DNA from 4 places in the Nonomuraea sp. KM88 genome. Region 3 is predicted to be linked to each of the others. Evidence: riboswitches for the same ligand, from Rfam matches in the RefSeq annotation. Region 3 holds a riboswitch; each other region holds the start of a gene.
The links. Region 3 has a riboswitch for cyclic di-AMP ahead of ACTWPV_RS35875 (hypothetical protein). Riboswitches for the same ligand answer to the same signal wherever they lie in the genome.
Positions count from the first base shown of each region.

Region 1 (2,978 bases), on a different contig from region 3:
CCCGTACTTCCAGCAGCGGGAGATGCGGGCCTTCCACGAGGCCAACGGCATCCTCACCGAGGCGTGGAGCCCGCTCGGCCAGGGCAAGGGGCTGCTCGAGGATCCGGCGCTCGCGGTGCTGGCGGACAAGCACGGCAAGACTCCCGCGCAGATCGTGCTCCGCTGGCACCTGCAGCTCGGCAACGTCGTCATTCCCAAGTCCGTGACGCCGTCGCGGATCGCCGAGAACGTCGACGTGTTCGACTTCATCCTCGATCCGGAGAGCATGGCCGCCGTCGGCGCGCTGAACAGGGGCCTTCGCATCGGAGGCGATCCTGACACGTTCAATTTGATCTGATGCGTCTAGCATCTTCCGCGTGCGGGACTTCACGTGGGGCATCGCGGCGACGGGCGTCATAGCGCGGACTCTGGGAGCGGCGATCGTGGCCGAGCCCGGGATGCGGGTGGGCGCCGTCGGCTCCAGGAATCTGCGGCGGGCGCAGGCCCTGGCGTCCGCGCTGGGCGCGGAGTCGGCGTACGGCTCCTATGAGCGGTTGTGCGCGGACCCTGCGGTGGACGCGATCTACGTGGCGACGCCGCATACCGAGCACCTGCGGGTCGCGCAGGCCGCCATCGCCGCGGGCAAGGCCGTGTTGTGCGAGAAGCCGCTGGCCGCGACCGTGGACGACGCGGAGAAGATGGTACGCCTGGCGCGCGAGGCGGGCGTGTTCCTGATGGAAGCCATGTGGATGCGGTTCAACCCGCTGATCCGCCTCATCGCCGCCGACGAGCGGTTCGGCGACATCCGGTCGGTGCAGGCCAGTTTCGGCTTCGCCATGCCGTACGATCCGGCGCACCGGCTGTGGGCCCCGGAGCTGGGCGGGGGCTCGCTGCTCGACCTGGGGGTCTACCCGTTCGGCCTGGCCCAGCTGCTTCTGGGCATGCCCACCGGCCTGCGCATGACGGGCTCCCTGGCGCCGAGCGGGGTTGACGCGGAGGCGGGCGGGGTGTTGCTCTATCCCGGCGGCAGGCGGGCTTTCGTGGAAACCTCCTTGCTGGGGAATTACCCGAACCAGGCCTGTGTTGTAGGTACGCGGATGCGGGCGGACATCCACGCGCCGTTCTGGGCGCCGGAGCGGATCGTCCTCACCGGGCCTTCCATGGAGCCGGAAGAGCATGTGCTCGATCCGGCCGACAACGGATACGCCGGTGAGCTCCGCGAGGTCCGCGCCGCCACGGCCGAGGGCAGGACCGAATCCCCGATCATGCCCCTTGACGAATCCCTTGCCATGTCAGGGCTTCTGGCCGACGCTCGCCGGCAACTCGCCTAGCTGGGCCTTTATGCAGTTGTAATCCTCTTGCCTCATGTATTACCTTGTGGGGCATCTTACGGCATACGTCCGGTTTGTCCGGCTATGTCTGACCATCGCACGATAGATCACAGGATCGTCCTGTGACCGCTGAATCCGCATCACGCGGAACCGGGGACCCAAGTCCTTTGGGGTGAATCGGCACTCCGGTGCCGTAGGGCAGCTTCCACGCCCGAACCCGTCAGCTAACCCGGTAAGCGGCATGGAAGCAAGGAGTTACCCCCTCGATGGCCACGTTCCGTCTTACCGCAATCCCCAAGCGAACCATCACCTGCGCCGCGCTCGGCGCCAGCGTCCTCGCCTCGGCCCTCGGCGTCAACGTCGCCGCGGCCAACGCCGACACCCCGCCCGCGGACAAGCCGGCCGCCGTCTCCCCGGTGACCGACTCCAAGAAGCGCGCGGTCAAGGAGACCACGGTCAACGTGACCGCCTCCCAGGTCCTGGACTTCGCCAAGTCCCAGGTCGGCACCTCCGAGAACGCCGCCGGCGGCGGCACCCCGTACCAGAAGTGGTACGCCGACTCGCAGCGCGCCGCCGAGACCATCGCCCGCGACGGCGGCAACCGGGCCGCGTACCTGAACGCCGCCTGGTGCTCGATGTTCGTCTCCTGGGTCGGCGAGCAGACCGGCGCCCGCCCGCAGATCGGCTGGGACGCCTACACCGTCACCCACGCCAAGTGGTTCGCCGCCAACGACCGCTTCGGCACCAAGGCCAAGCCCGGCGCCGTGGTGTTCTTCTCCTGGGACGGCGGCAAGAAGATCACCGACATCCAGCACGTCGGCTTCGTCGTGAAGGACAACGGCGACGGCACCATCTCCACGATCGAAGGCAACACCGGCAACGGCAAGGTCGAGGAGCGGACCCGTCCGAAGTCCCAGGTCGTCGGCTACGGCTACCCCGAGTACGCCGCCTGACCCCGATCACCGCGAGCGAGCGCGCGTCCCGTGCGGAACGCGCGCTCGCTCGCGTTTCCGCCCGGCCACCCGGGCGGCCGGCGGCCTAACCGTCCGCCGCCGCCCGCTGGATGGCGTGCAACTCGGCGTAGCGGCCCTGGCGGGCCATGAGCTCGCCGTGAGCGCCCTGCTCGGCGATCCGCCCGCCGTCCAGCACCACGATCAGGTCGGCCATGCGCACCGTCGGGAAGCGGTGGGTGATGAGCAGGGTGATGGCGGCGCGGTGGCGGCGGGCGGCCTGCGCGTACCGGGCGAAGACGGCGCTCTCGGCGGGAGCGTCCAGGGAGGCGGTCGGCTCGTCCAGCACGAGCAGCAGCGGCTCCTCCCGCATCGACGCGCGCGCCAGGGCCAGGCTCTGCCACTGCCCGCCGGACAGCGTCACGCCGCCCTCGAAGCTGTCGCCCAGCTCGGTGTCCAGGCCCCTGGGCAGATCGGACACCGCGTCCGCGGCGCCGGCCCGCGCCAGCGCCTGCTCCACGGCGGGGCGGTCGTCCATACGGGGCAGGTCGCCGATGCCGACGGTCTCGGCGGCGGTGAGCTCGAACGGCACCCAGTCCTGGAACACGGCGCTGATCCTGCGCCGCCAGCGCACGGCCGGAACGTCCCGCAGTGGGACGTCGTCCAGCAGGATCTCGCCGCCGGAGGGCTGGTAGAGGCCGCACAGCAGCTTGGCGAG
Region 1 covers NZ_JBQQCC010000014.1:286,213-289,190, forward strand. Annotated here, with positions in the region: gene ACTWPV_RS35345 (aldo/keto reductase) at 1-337, shown strand, start outside; gene ACTWPV_RS35350 (Gfo/Idh/MocA family protein) at 357-1,310, shown strand; cyclic di-AMP (ydaO/yuaA leader) riboswitch at 1,428-1,564, shown strand; gene ACTWPV_RS35355 (CHAP domain-containing protein) at 1,577-2,263, shown strand; gene ACTWPV_RS35360 (ABC transporter ATP-binding protein) at 2,349-2,978, opposite strand, start outside.
Region 1: linked by a shared signal. The riboswitch ahead of ACTWPV_RS35355 (CHAP domain-containing protein) and the one ahead of ACTWPV_RS35875 (hypothetical protein) in region 3 are both predicted to bind cyclic di-AMP.

Region 2 (2,978 bases), on a different contig from region 3:
ACTGATCATCGCGGAGGACACGCATTGAAGCGCACCGTCACCCATCTGGCCGACGGCCGAGAGCTGATCTACTTCGACCGGCGCGACGACGCCGACCGGAGCGCGATCGACCGGCGCCCGCTTGAGCCCCGGCCGGTGGCGTCCGAGCTGCGCTACGATCCGCTGACCGAGGAGTGGGTCGCGATGGCCGGGCACCGGCAGACGCGGACGTTCCTGCCGACGGGCACGTCCGCCGAGTGCCCGTTGTGCCCGTCGTCGGACACCCGGGCGACGGAGATCCCTGCGTACGATTACGACGTGGCGGTGTTCGAGAATCGCTTCCCCTCCTTCTCCACGAATTTTGGGACTTATCACGATGTGGGTGGGCTGAGTGAGGTTCGTCCGGGGGTGGGGCGGTGCGAGGTGGTGTGCTTTACCTCGGATCACTCGTCATCCTTCTCGAAGCTCTCCGACGCCCAGGTGCGGCTGGTCATGGAGGCGTGGGCCGACCGTACGGCCGAATTGTCCGGGATCGAGGGCGTGGAGCAGGTGTTCTGCTTCGAGAACCGGGGCGAGGAGATCGGCATCACGCTGGCGCATCCGCATGGCCAGATCTACGCCTACCCGTACGTCACGCCCAGAACGAAACTCCAGCTCGGCGCCGCGGCCCGCTACCAGGGCCCGGGCAACCTGTTCGCCGATGTGCTGGCCGCCGAACGTGCCGCCGGGACACGGGTGGTGGCCGGCAACGAGCTGTGGACGGCGTTCGTGCCCGCGGCCGCGCGCTGGCCGTACGAGGTGCACGTGTATCCGCACCGGCAGGTGCCGGACCTGGCGGCGCTCACGGAGGAGGAGCGTGCGGCGTTCGCCCCGCTCTACACCTCGGTGCTGCGGGCCTTCGACGGGCTGTTCGGGGTCGTGATGCCGTACATCTCGGCCTGGCACCAGGCCCCGGTGCGGCGGGACCGCGAGCTCGCGTACCTGCATCTGGAGCTCTTCAGCATCCGGCGGGCGCCCAACAAGCTCAAGTATCTGGCGGGCTCGGAGTCCGCGATGGGCTCGTTCGTCAACGACGTGCTGCCGGAAGAGGCCGCGCGCATGCTCCGATCACAAGTAGATCAAGAATAGATTTCTACTTAAGGTCGCATGTCTCGTGATCTACCACTAATATCCCCTTATGCATCGGCCGTAACAGCCGTTGCACCGCCTAATCCTGGGCGAGTTGCCCGGGAGCCGGGGACCCATCGCACCTGGGGTGAATCCACATCCGTGGTAGGGATACGCAGCTCCCATACCCGAACCCGTCAGCTAACCCGGCCGGCAGAGGGAGAGGAACACCTACGTGGCGGCTTCGTCCCCCGCGAGTCTTGCCATCGGTCTCATCACCGCCGCCGCCGTCGTCGTTTCGGCGGCCCCGGCGTCCGCGGCGTCCACGGCCCCCAAACCCAAGGAGTCGGAGCTGCGCGCGCAGCTCAAGCAGCTCAACAAGAAGGTCGACAAGCTGATCGAGGCCTACAACCTCAAGCGCGTCGAGCTGGCCAAGGCGCAGAAGTCCGCCAAGGCGGCCAAGGCCCGGCTGGCCACCGCCGAAGAGGCGCTGACGACGGCCGAGAAGCGGGTCGCCGAGATAGCCCGCCTGCGCTACCAGAACGGCAACCCCGGAGTGCCCGTATTCATGTTGCCGGAGAACAGCGGCGGCGCCGCGGTGCTCAATCAGGTCACCGCCGAGCAGCAGGCGTTCGTGCAGGGCGTGGCCAGGGCGCGCGACGAGAAGAAGAAGGCCTCCGCGCAGGCCGTCGAGCTCGCCGACAAGATCCGCAAGGACGCGGCCGAGGTGGCCGGTCAGCGCGACGAGGCCGAGGACGTCATCGACGACATCGAGAAGAAGCTCCAGGACCTGGTGCCGTTCGGCACCAACCGCAGGTCAGACGGCGGCTGGGCACCCGAACTCCCGTCCGGCTCCGACAACATCACGCCGCGCACGCGGCTGATGAAGGAGCAGATCGGCAAGAACTTCGCGCTGCCCTTCACCGTCGGCTGCTTCCGCTCGGGCTCCAGCGGCGAACACCCCCTGGGCCGGGCCTGCGACTTCATGATGAGCACGGGCGGCTCGATGCCCTCCGCCGCCAACGCCGCCCTGGGCGACCGCATCGCGGAGTGGGCCATCAAGAACAAGAGCAGGCTGGGCGTCAAGTACGTCATCTGGAAGCAGCGCATCAACCACGGCTCGGGTTGGAGCACGATGTCCAACCGGGGCAGCATCACCGAGAACCACTACGACCACGTGCACATCTCGATGAACTGAGGGCAGGTCGGTTCGGCGATCACCGCGTCGACGGGTTGACGAGCCCGCCGTCGTAGGCGGCGATGACGAGCTGGGCCCGGTCGCGGGCGTGCAGTTTCGCCAGGAGGCGGCCGATGTGGGTCTTGACCGTGCCGACGGTGAGGTGCAGGTGCTCGGCGATCTCGGAGTTGGACATGCCCGTGCCGACGAGGGTGAGCACCTCTCGCTCGCGCTGGGTGATGTGGCCGAGGTCACGTGTGGCCGGAGCGGGATGGGAGCGTCGCAGCACGTCGGCGATGAGCCGGCGGGTCACGGTGGGCGCCAGCAGCGCTTCGCCGGCGGCGACGACCCGGATGGCGGCCAGCAACTCGGTCGCCGTGGCGTGTTTGAGGAGGAACCCGCTCGCGCCGGCCCGGAGCGAGGCGTAGACGTAGTCGTCCTGATCGAACGTGGTGAGCATCAGCACGCGCGTGCCGGGGCCGGACGGGTCGGCGCAGATCCTGCTGGTCGCCTCGATGCCGTCCATGTCTGGCATGCGCACATCCATGAGGACGACGTCCGGACGATGCCGGCGGGCCAGGAGCACGGCTTCGGCGCCGGCGCCCGCCTCCCCCACCGTGACCAGCCCCGGTGTCGTGTCGATGAGGAGCTTGAAACTGTCGCGTACGAGGACCTGGTCCTCGGCGAGCAGCACCCGGATGGGCGGGGACGCACC
Region 2 covers NZ_JBQQCC010000038.1:7,200-10,177, reverse strand. Annotated here, with positions in the region: gene ACTWPV_RS48645 (DeoR/GlpR family DNA-binding transcription regulator) at 1-28, shown strand, start outside; gene galT (galactose-1-phosphate uridylyltransferase) at 25-1,107, shown strand; cyclic di-AMP (ydaO/yuaA leader) riboswitch at 1,174-1,316, shown strand; gene ACTWPV_RS48635 (coiled-coil domain-containing protein) at 1,322-2,284, shown strand; gene ACTWPV_RS48630 (response regulator) at 2,304-2,978, opposite strand, start outside.
Region 2: linked by a shared signal. The riboswitch ahead of ACTWPV_RS48635 (coiled-coil domain-containing protein) and the one ahead of ACTWPV_RS35875 (hypothetical protein) in region 3 are both predicted to bind cyclic di-AMP.

Region 3 (2,978 bases):
TGTCGATCACCATGCGCCCGGCGCAGTCCTTGACCGGCAGGCCCACGCCCAGCGCCGCCGCCAGCGCGTGCGGGATCAGCAGGATCCCCCTGGCCTCCGCCTCGAACGCGATGTCGCGCAGCGCCGCGCGCTCGATGGGGGTGGAGTTGTTCGGCAGCGCCAGCACGACGCGCGGCCTGGAGAACGGGTGCCCGTGCACCTTGCGCAGGAAGTATCTGATCAGGTGCCGGGCGAGTTCGTCGTCGACCGGGAGGCCGCCGCTGACCGGCCAGCGTGTCTCTCCCCGCTCGCCCTGCGCGGCCTCGGCGCCGTACCCGACGACCCGGCCCGTGCGGCTGTCCAGCATGACGGCGGAGGGCTCGTCGAGCACGATGCCTCTGCCCTTGACGTAGATCCGGGTGCTCGCGGCACCCAGATCCATCGCCAGGTCATGACCGAGCACGTTCATCGCGGACCGTCCATCGTGGCGCCTGGGGCGTCGACCAACATGCGGGGTGTATTTCCTGGGCCACTCCAACACAACACCAGGAACCGAACGGTCTCCTTTTACCCGGCGGCGTACGATTCGGGTCGTGCTCGACTATGACCTCGAAGCCGCACATTACGACGAGACCCGTGGCGGTCTGCCGCGGGCCGAGGCCGCCGCGGAGGCCGTGCGCGCTCTGCTGCCCGGGGGCACGCTGCTCGACGTCGCGTGCGGCACCGGGCTGGTGAGCAGGGAACTGGCCGGGCGTGGCCTGCGGGTGCTCGGCGTGGACGCCTCCGCCGGCATGGCGCGGGTCGCCGCGCGGCGCGTGCACGTGGTCCTGGGTGACGGCTGCGCGTTACCCGTACGCGACGGGTCGGTCGACGCGGTCACCACGATCTGGCTGCTGCACCTGCTCGACGACGCCCGCCCGGTGATCGCCGAGGCCGCGCGCGTGGTGCGGCCGGGCGGGGTGTACGTCACGACGGTGGACAAGCGCGCCGCCCACGGGCCTGGAGGGCGGCGGCGTCCCTCCGACGGCCGGGAACTGGTCGTGGCGGAGGCGGTCCGGCACGGTCTGCGCCAGGCCGGCGAGACCACGTTCGTGGGTCACGGGCAGGGGCGGGACGGGCCGGACCCGGTGTTCCGGCTGCTGGCGTTCACCCGCGACGGGTGACAGGGCGGAGTCGGTTTCGCATCGAAAGCGACGCCGTGCGAAGCTGTGGTTGTCCCCAACACCATGGAGGTCCTCATGGCGGAATCACCGGAGCCGGAAGTCAGCGAAACTCCCGAGGACGAGATGAAGCGCAAGTTCCGCGAAGCACTGGAGCGCAAGCGCAACCAGCACGCGGGCTCCGGCGCTGGTGGCAGGGGCGTCGACCCATCGAAGATTCACGGGGCGCACGGCCCGGCTGCGAGTAAGAGATCGTTCAGGCGCAAGAGCGGCGGCTGAGCCGGAAGGACCGAGGGGGTACGGCATGCCGTACCCCCTTTCGTATTCCCGCGCAAGGTAGATCTTTGCCCGGTTCATGGCGAATCGTTTGCGTATGTCCGATTCGCTGCTAGAGTTGCCGCCATTACCAGCCGGTGACCTGGCCCTTACCCAAGAGAGGGCCTCCGGCTGGCGCCGAATCCCGACTCGATCGGGAACCGGGGACCCACCTCACTGGGGTGAATCCGGCCCGTGCCGGTAGGGCATCTCCACGCCCGAACCCGTCAGCTAACCCGGTAGGTGTGATGGAGAGGACAGAACGCATGTATGACCGCAGCGTATCCCCGAATCGCGTAGCGCCGGCCGCCGCCTGAGCGGCCCCCCTTCCCCCCTTTCTTTCCCTCGCCCGATGTAGTCGCTCGGGCGTGCCGCAGCGCCGTGCCCTCTTGCCGGCGTGCCTCCCCCTCGTCCCCTCGCGAAGGACTTCACACTTTCATGTCTCCCCGTTTTGGCCTGCGTTCCCTTGCCCTGCTCACCGCCTCCGCCGTCGGCTCGATGAGCGTCGTCTGCACCGCGGCACACGCCGATCCCGGCGCCGAGGAGAAGGCCCTGTACAAGGGCTCCACCACGGCGTCGTACTTCTGGGACGACGGCTCGGGCAGGGCGGGCGACACCGGCCTGCCCGCCAGCGGCAAGCCGATGCAGAAAGGCATGGCCGCCAGCCCGAGCTGGCCGCTGCTGACCGAGGGGTACGTGATCTACAAGGGCAAGAAGATGCCCTTCTTCGTCGGGGACAGAGGGCCCGGGGAGCCCTCCAGCCGCGGCATCATGCTGGATCTCGACGCCAAGACGTTCGCCGACCTGACTGGCGGCACCTTCAACCCTCGCTCGCTGATGGTCAACGGCAACGGCGGCAAGGGGCACATCAAGATCGACTATGTCATCACCAAGTGGGGTGACGGTCTGGGCAAGAAGGGTCGGCCGGTGCCCTTCTCGACCGGCGCCTACGCCCGGCGGGGCTGACTTTACGAACGCGGCGCCAGAATGACATTCTGGTCACCGTGACCCTCCGCGTAGCCGCGAACGGCATCGACATCGCCTACGAGAGCATCGGTTCCCCCGACGGGCGGCCCCTGCTCCTCATCATGGGGCTCGGCGCGCAGCTCACCCACTGGGACGACGGGTTCTGCGAGCTCCTGGTGGAACAGGGGCACCACGTCGTCCGGTTCGACAACCGCGACGCGGGCCTGTCGACCCACCTCCACGACCAGGGCGCTCCCACGACGGGGGCGCCTTCGGCGTACCTGCTGGACGACCTGGCCGACGACACCGCGGGCTTCATGGACGCCATCGGCTGGCCGGCCGCCCACGTGGTCGGCGCGTCCATGGGCGGGATGATCGCCCAGTCCCTGGCCATCCGGCATCCGGCACGGGTGCTGACCCTGACCTCGATCATGTCGACGCCCGGCCCCACGGTCGCTCCGCCGACGGAGGCCGCGTTCGCGGCCCTGACCGCCCGCCCCGCCGCCGAGCGCGCGGCCGTCATGGCGCAGGCGCTGGAGACGTACGCGGTGATCGGCT
Region 3 covers NZ_JBQQCC010000015.1:119,494-122,471, forward strand. Annotated here, with positions in the region: gene ACTWPV_RS35860 (rod shape-determining protein) at 1-448, opposite strand, end outside; gene ACTWPV_RS35865 (class I SAM-dependent methyltransferase) at 573-1,142, shown strand; gene ACTWPV_RS35870 (DUF5302 domain-containing protein) at 1,218-1,418, shown strand; cyclic di-AMP (ydaO/yuaA leader) riboswitch at 1,581-1,715, shown strand; gene ACTWPV_RS35875 (hypothetical protein) at 1,893-2,420, shown strand; gene ACTWPV_RS35880 (alpha/beta fold hydrolase) at 2,459-2,978, shown strand, end outside.

Region 4 (2,978 bases), on a different contig from region 3:
AGCGCGCCCGGGGAGATCGCCGACGACCTGATCCGCCAGCTCGTCCGCGCCGAGCCGCCCGGTCGCGCCATAGCCGTGGTGTCGTCGGACCGGGAGGTGGCCGAGTCCGTCAGGCGGATGGGAGCCAGACCCGTTCCCTCTGGCTTGCTGCTGCGCCGCCTGGGCCGGGCTTAAGTTACGAATTGGTATGTTCGGGTGAGACCTCACCCGCCACTTCTGTACTATTTCGCCCCAGTAAAGATCCCCTGGGAGGCGACGCAGTGAGGTTTGGCCGGGTGCCGGTGGCCGTGGGTCTCGCGTTCGGGCTTGTGGTGTCCCCCATGGGGGCGGCGCTCGCTGATCCGAAGCCGACCATCGGGCAGGCCAAGGCCAAGCTCGACAAGCTCAACGACAAGGCCGACAAGGTCGTCGACCGCTACAACACGGCGACCGAGCGCTACAAGAAGGCCAAGGGCACCTACGCGAAGCTGAACAAGAGCTACAAGCGCAAACTCCGTACGGTCGCCGACCTGCGCACCCAGATCGCCGACATGGCCGCCACCGTCTATCGGGCCGGCGGCTACGCCACCACCATGCCGGGTCTGGTCAGCGCCGACAACCCGCAGGGACGGCTGGCCGGGATGGCGCTGGCCGGGCAGATGGCCAAGGAACGCTCGGAGAAGCTGGCGGCGTTCGACCGGGAGAACCGCGGGCTGAAGAAGGAACGTGACAAGGCGCAGGGTGCCCTGCGGTCGGCCGACGAGGTCCGCGGCGAGGTCGAGAAGGAGCGCAAGGAGATCCTCGGCCTGATCGCCAAGCAGAAGAAGCTCCTGAAGAAGCTGGGCGCCTACAAGACCGGTGACCCGAACAGCACCGGCATCGCGTACACGGGACCGGCGTCGGGGAACGCCGCGGCGGTGCTGCGGTTCGCGTTCGCGCAGGTCGGCAAGCCGTACGTGTTCGGCGGGACGGGGCCGGGCGGCTACGACTGCTCGGGGCTGACGCAGGCGTCATGGCGGGCCGCGGGCGTGTCCTTGCCGAGGACGACGTGGGCGCAGTGGGCGTGGGGCGCCAGCCGCAAGGTGTCGCTGAACGCGCTCCAGCCCGGTGATCTCATCTTCAGCGAGGGTCTGGGGCACGTCAGCATCTATGCGGGCAACGGGAAGATCGTCCATGCGCCGCAGACGGGCGACGTGGTCAAGGTCGTCAGCCTCTCCGCCTACGGCCGCAGCCTCGTGGGCGCCGTCCGCCCGTAATTCCGTCCCTCCTTCTACGACGCACCATCGTTGCCGTCGTGCGGGCGGTCCGCGATCACGTTCCGCACTCTCTTGATCACCTTGGGTCGAGATCATACGAGGCGGAATGTGACAAACGCGACATCTGACCCCTGACAAGACGGATGTTTCGCGAATGTGAGCAGGGTCACTTTTTGGTAACGACGCCCCCTGTTCCAACAGGGGTTCGGGAGTTTACTGAGGCCTTAGTCGATCTTTACAGCCTGACTCGGCTTTTGCTGATCCTTGACCGTTCCGCGTAGCTTCTGGCGTCGTCGCGGTGCACAAGCCATGGCGCCGTGAACCCGCATCGGTCCCTCCCGATGTGAAGACAGATGAAGATCCGCTGGTCATCGCCGCGATATCCCCATGACACGGGCGATGACCTGCCGAATCCGTGCAGTCAGGAGGCACGGAACCGGGGACCCAGCGATCCCAGTTCCCCAGGGATCAGGGGTGAATCGGCGCGCCATCGCGCCGTAGGGCGACTTCCAGGCCCGAATCCGACAGCTAACCCGGTAGGCGTTCGTGGAAGACCCAAGGAGAAATCCTGTCTACCTCCCTGCACAACCCCCGTCTGTCCCGCCTTGCCCTGCCTGGCGTCGTGCTCACGATGACCGTGACGGCCGGAGGTCTGGTCCTCCACGCCCCCACGGCTCAGGCGGCGACGAGGAGCGACACGGCCGGCGTCTCCTCGGTGAGGGCGGCCACCGCTGCCACCACCGCGAAGTCGGCCAAGGCCGCTCGCAAGCGGGCAAAGATCGCTCGGCAGAAGGTGAAGGCCGGCAAGGCCATCGCCGTGGCCAAGAACCAGATCGGTGACCCGTACCGTTACGGCGCCACAGGCCCTGGTTCGTTCGACTGCTCCGGCCTCGTCCAGTACGCCTGGAAGAAGGCCGGGGTGAAACTCCCGCGCGTGGCGAGCAGCCAGTTCGCCGGCATCAGGAACAAGGTCTCCTGGCGCAACCTCAAGCCCGGGGACCTCATGTTCTTCAACGGGCTCGGCCACGTGGGCATGTACGTCGGCAAGGGCAAGATGATCCATTCGCCGCGGACAGGCGAACGGGTGCGCATCGACAAGCTGGGCGGATGGCGCAGGTCGTCGTTCGTCGGCGCGGTCCGTCCCGGCCTCTGATGAGGCCCCGCCCGGGCCCGGGAGACCTTCCGGAGCCCGGGCGGGCTCCCGTGGCAGCCCGTCCTCACGCTCGTCGGCGGCCCCTCGTCGGCGGCCCCTCGTCGGCGGCCCCTCGTAGGGGGCCGGCCCTAGTCGGGCCCACTACGATCGGCAGCGTGTCCGAGCAGGTGAGCCGACGAGCCGCGCTGGCCGCGCTCCTCCTCCTCGGCCTCGCCGCCGACGCGCCCGCCCCCGGATCGCCCGTCTTCCCCGCGCACGCCCGTGACCTGTGGCCGGACGGCCAGGTCACCGCCCGCGGGACACGTTCCCTCGTCACCGGCCACCGCGCCGCACCCGGCACGCTCAGCGAACTCGCCCGCCGCGCCGACTCGGCGGGGCTGCGGGTCACGGCCGTGCTCGGCCGCCCGGTGCGGCCCGTGGTCATCGTTCCCGGCTCCGCGCAGGACGCGGCCCGGCTGGCCGGCGTGGAGCGACTCGACGGGCTGGCGGCGGTGGCCGACGGCGGGCGGGTGATCGTCGTCCCCGAGTCGTTCGGCAGGCTCACCTCCACCGGCAAGGACGTCGTCCTCACCCACGAGCTGACCCACGTC
Region 4 covers NZ_JBQQCC010000003.1:596,565-599,542, reverse strand. Annotated here, with positions in the region: gene ACTWPV_RS12370 (NYN domain-containing protein) at 1-174, shown strand, start outside; gene ACTWPV_RS12365 (NlpC/P60 family protein) at 276-1,235, shown strand; cyclic di-AMP (ydaO/yuaA leader) riboswitch at 1,631-1,793, shown strand; gene ACTWPV_RS12360 (C40 family peptidase) at 1,867-2,388, shown strand; gene ACTWPV_RS12355 (hypothetical protein) at 2,544-2,978, shown strand, end outside.
Region 4: linked by a shared signal. The riboswitch ahead of ACTWPV_RS12360 (C40 family peptidase) and the one ahead of ACTWPV_RS35875 (hypothetical protein) in region 3 are both predicted to bind cyclic di-AMP.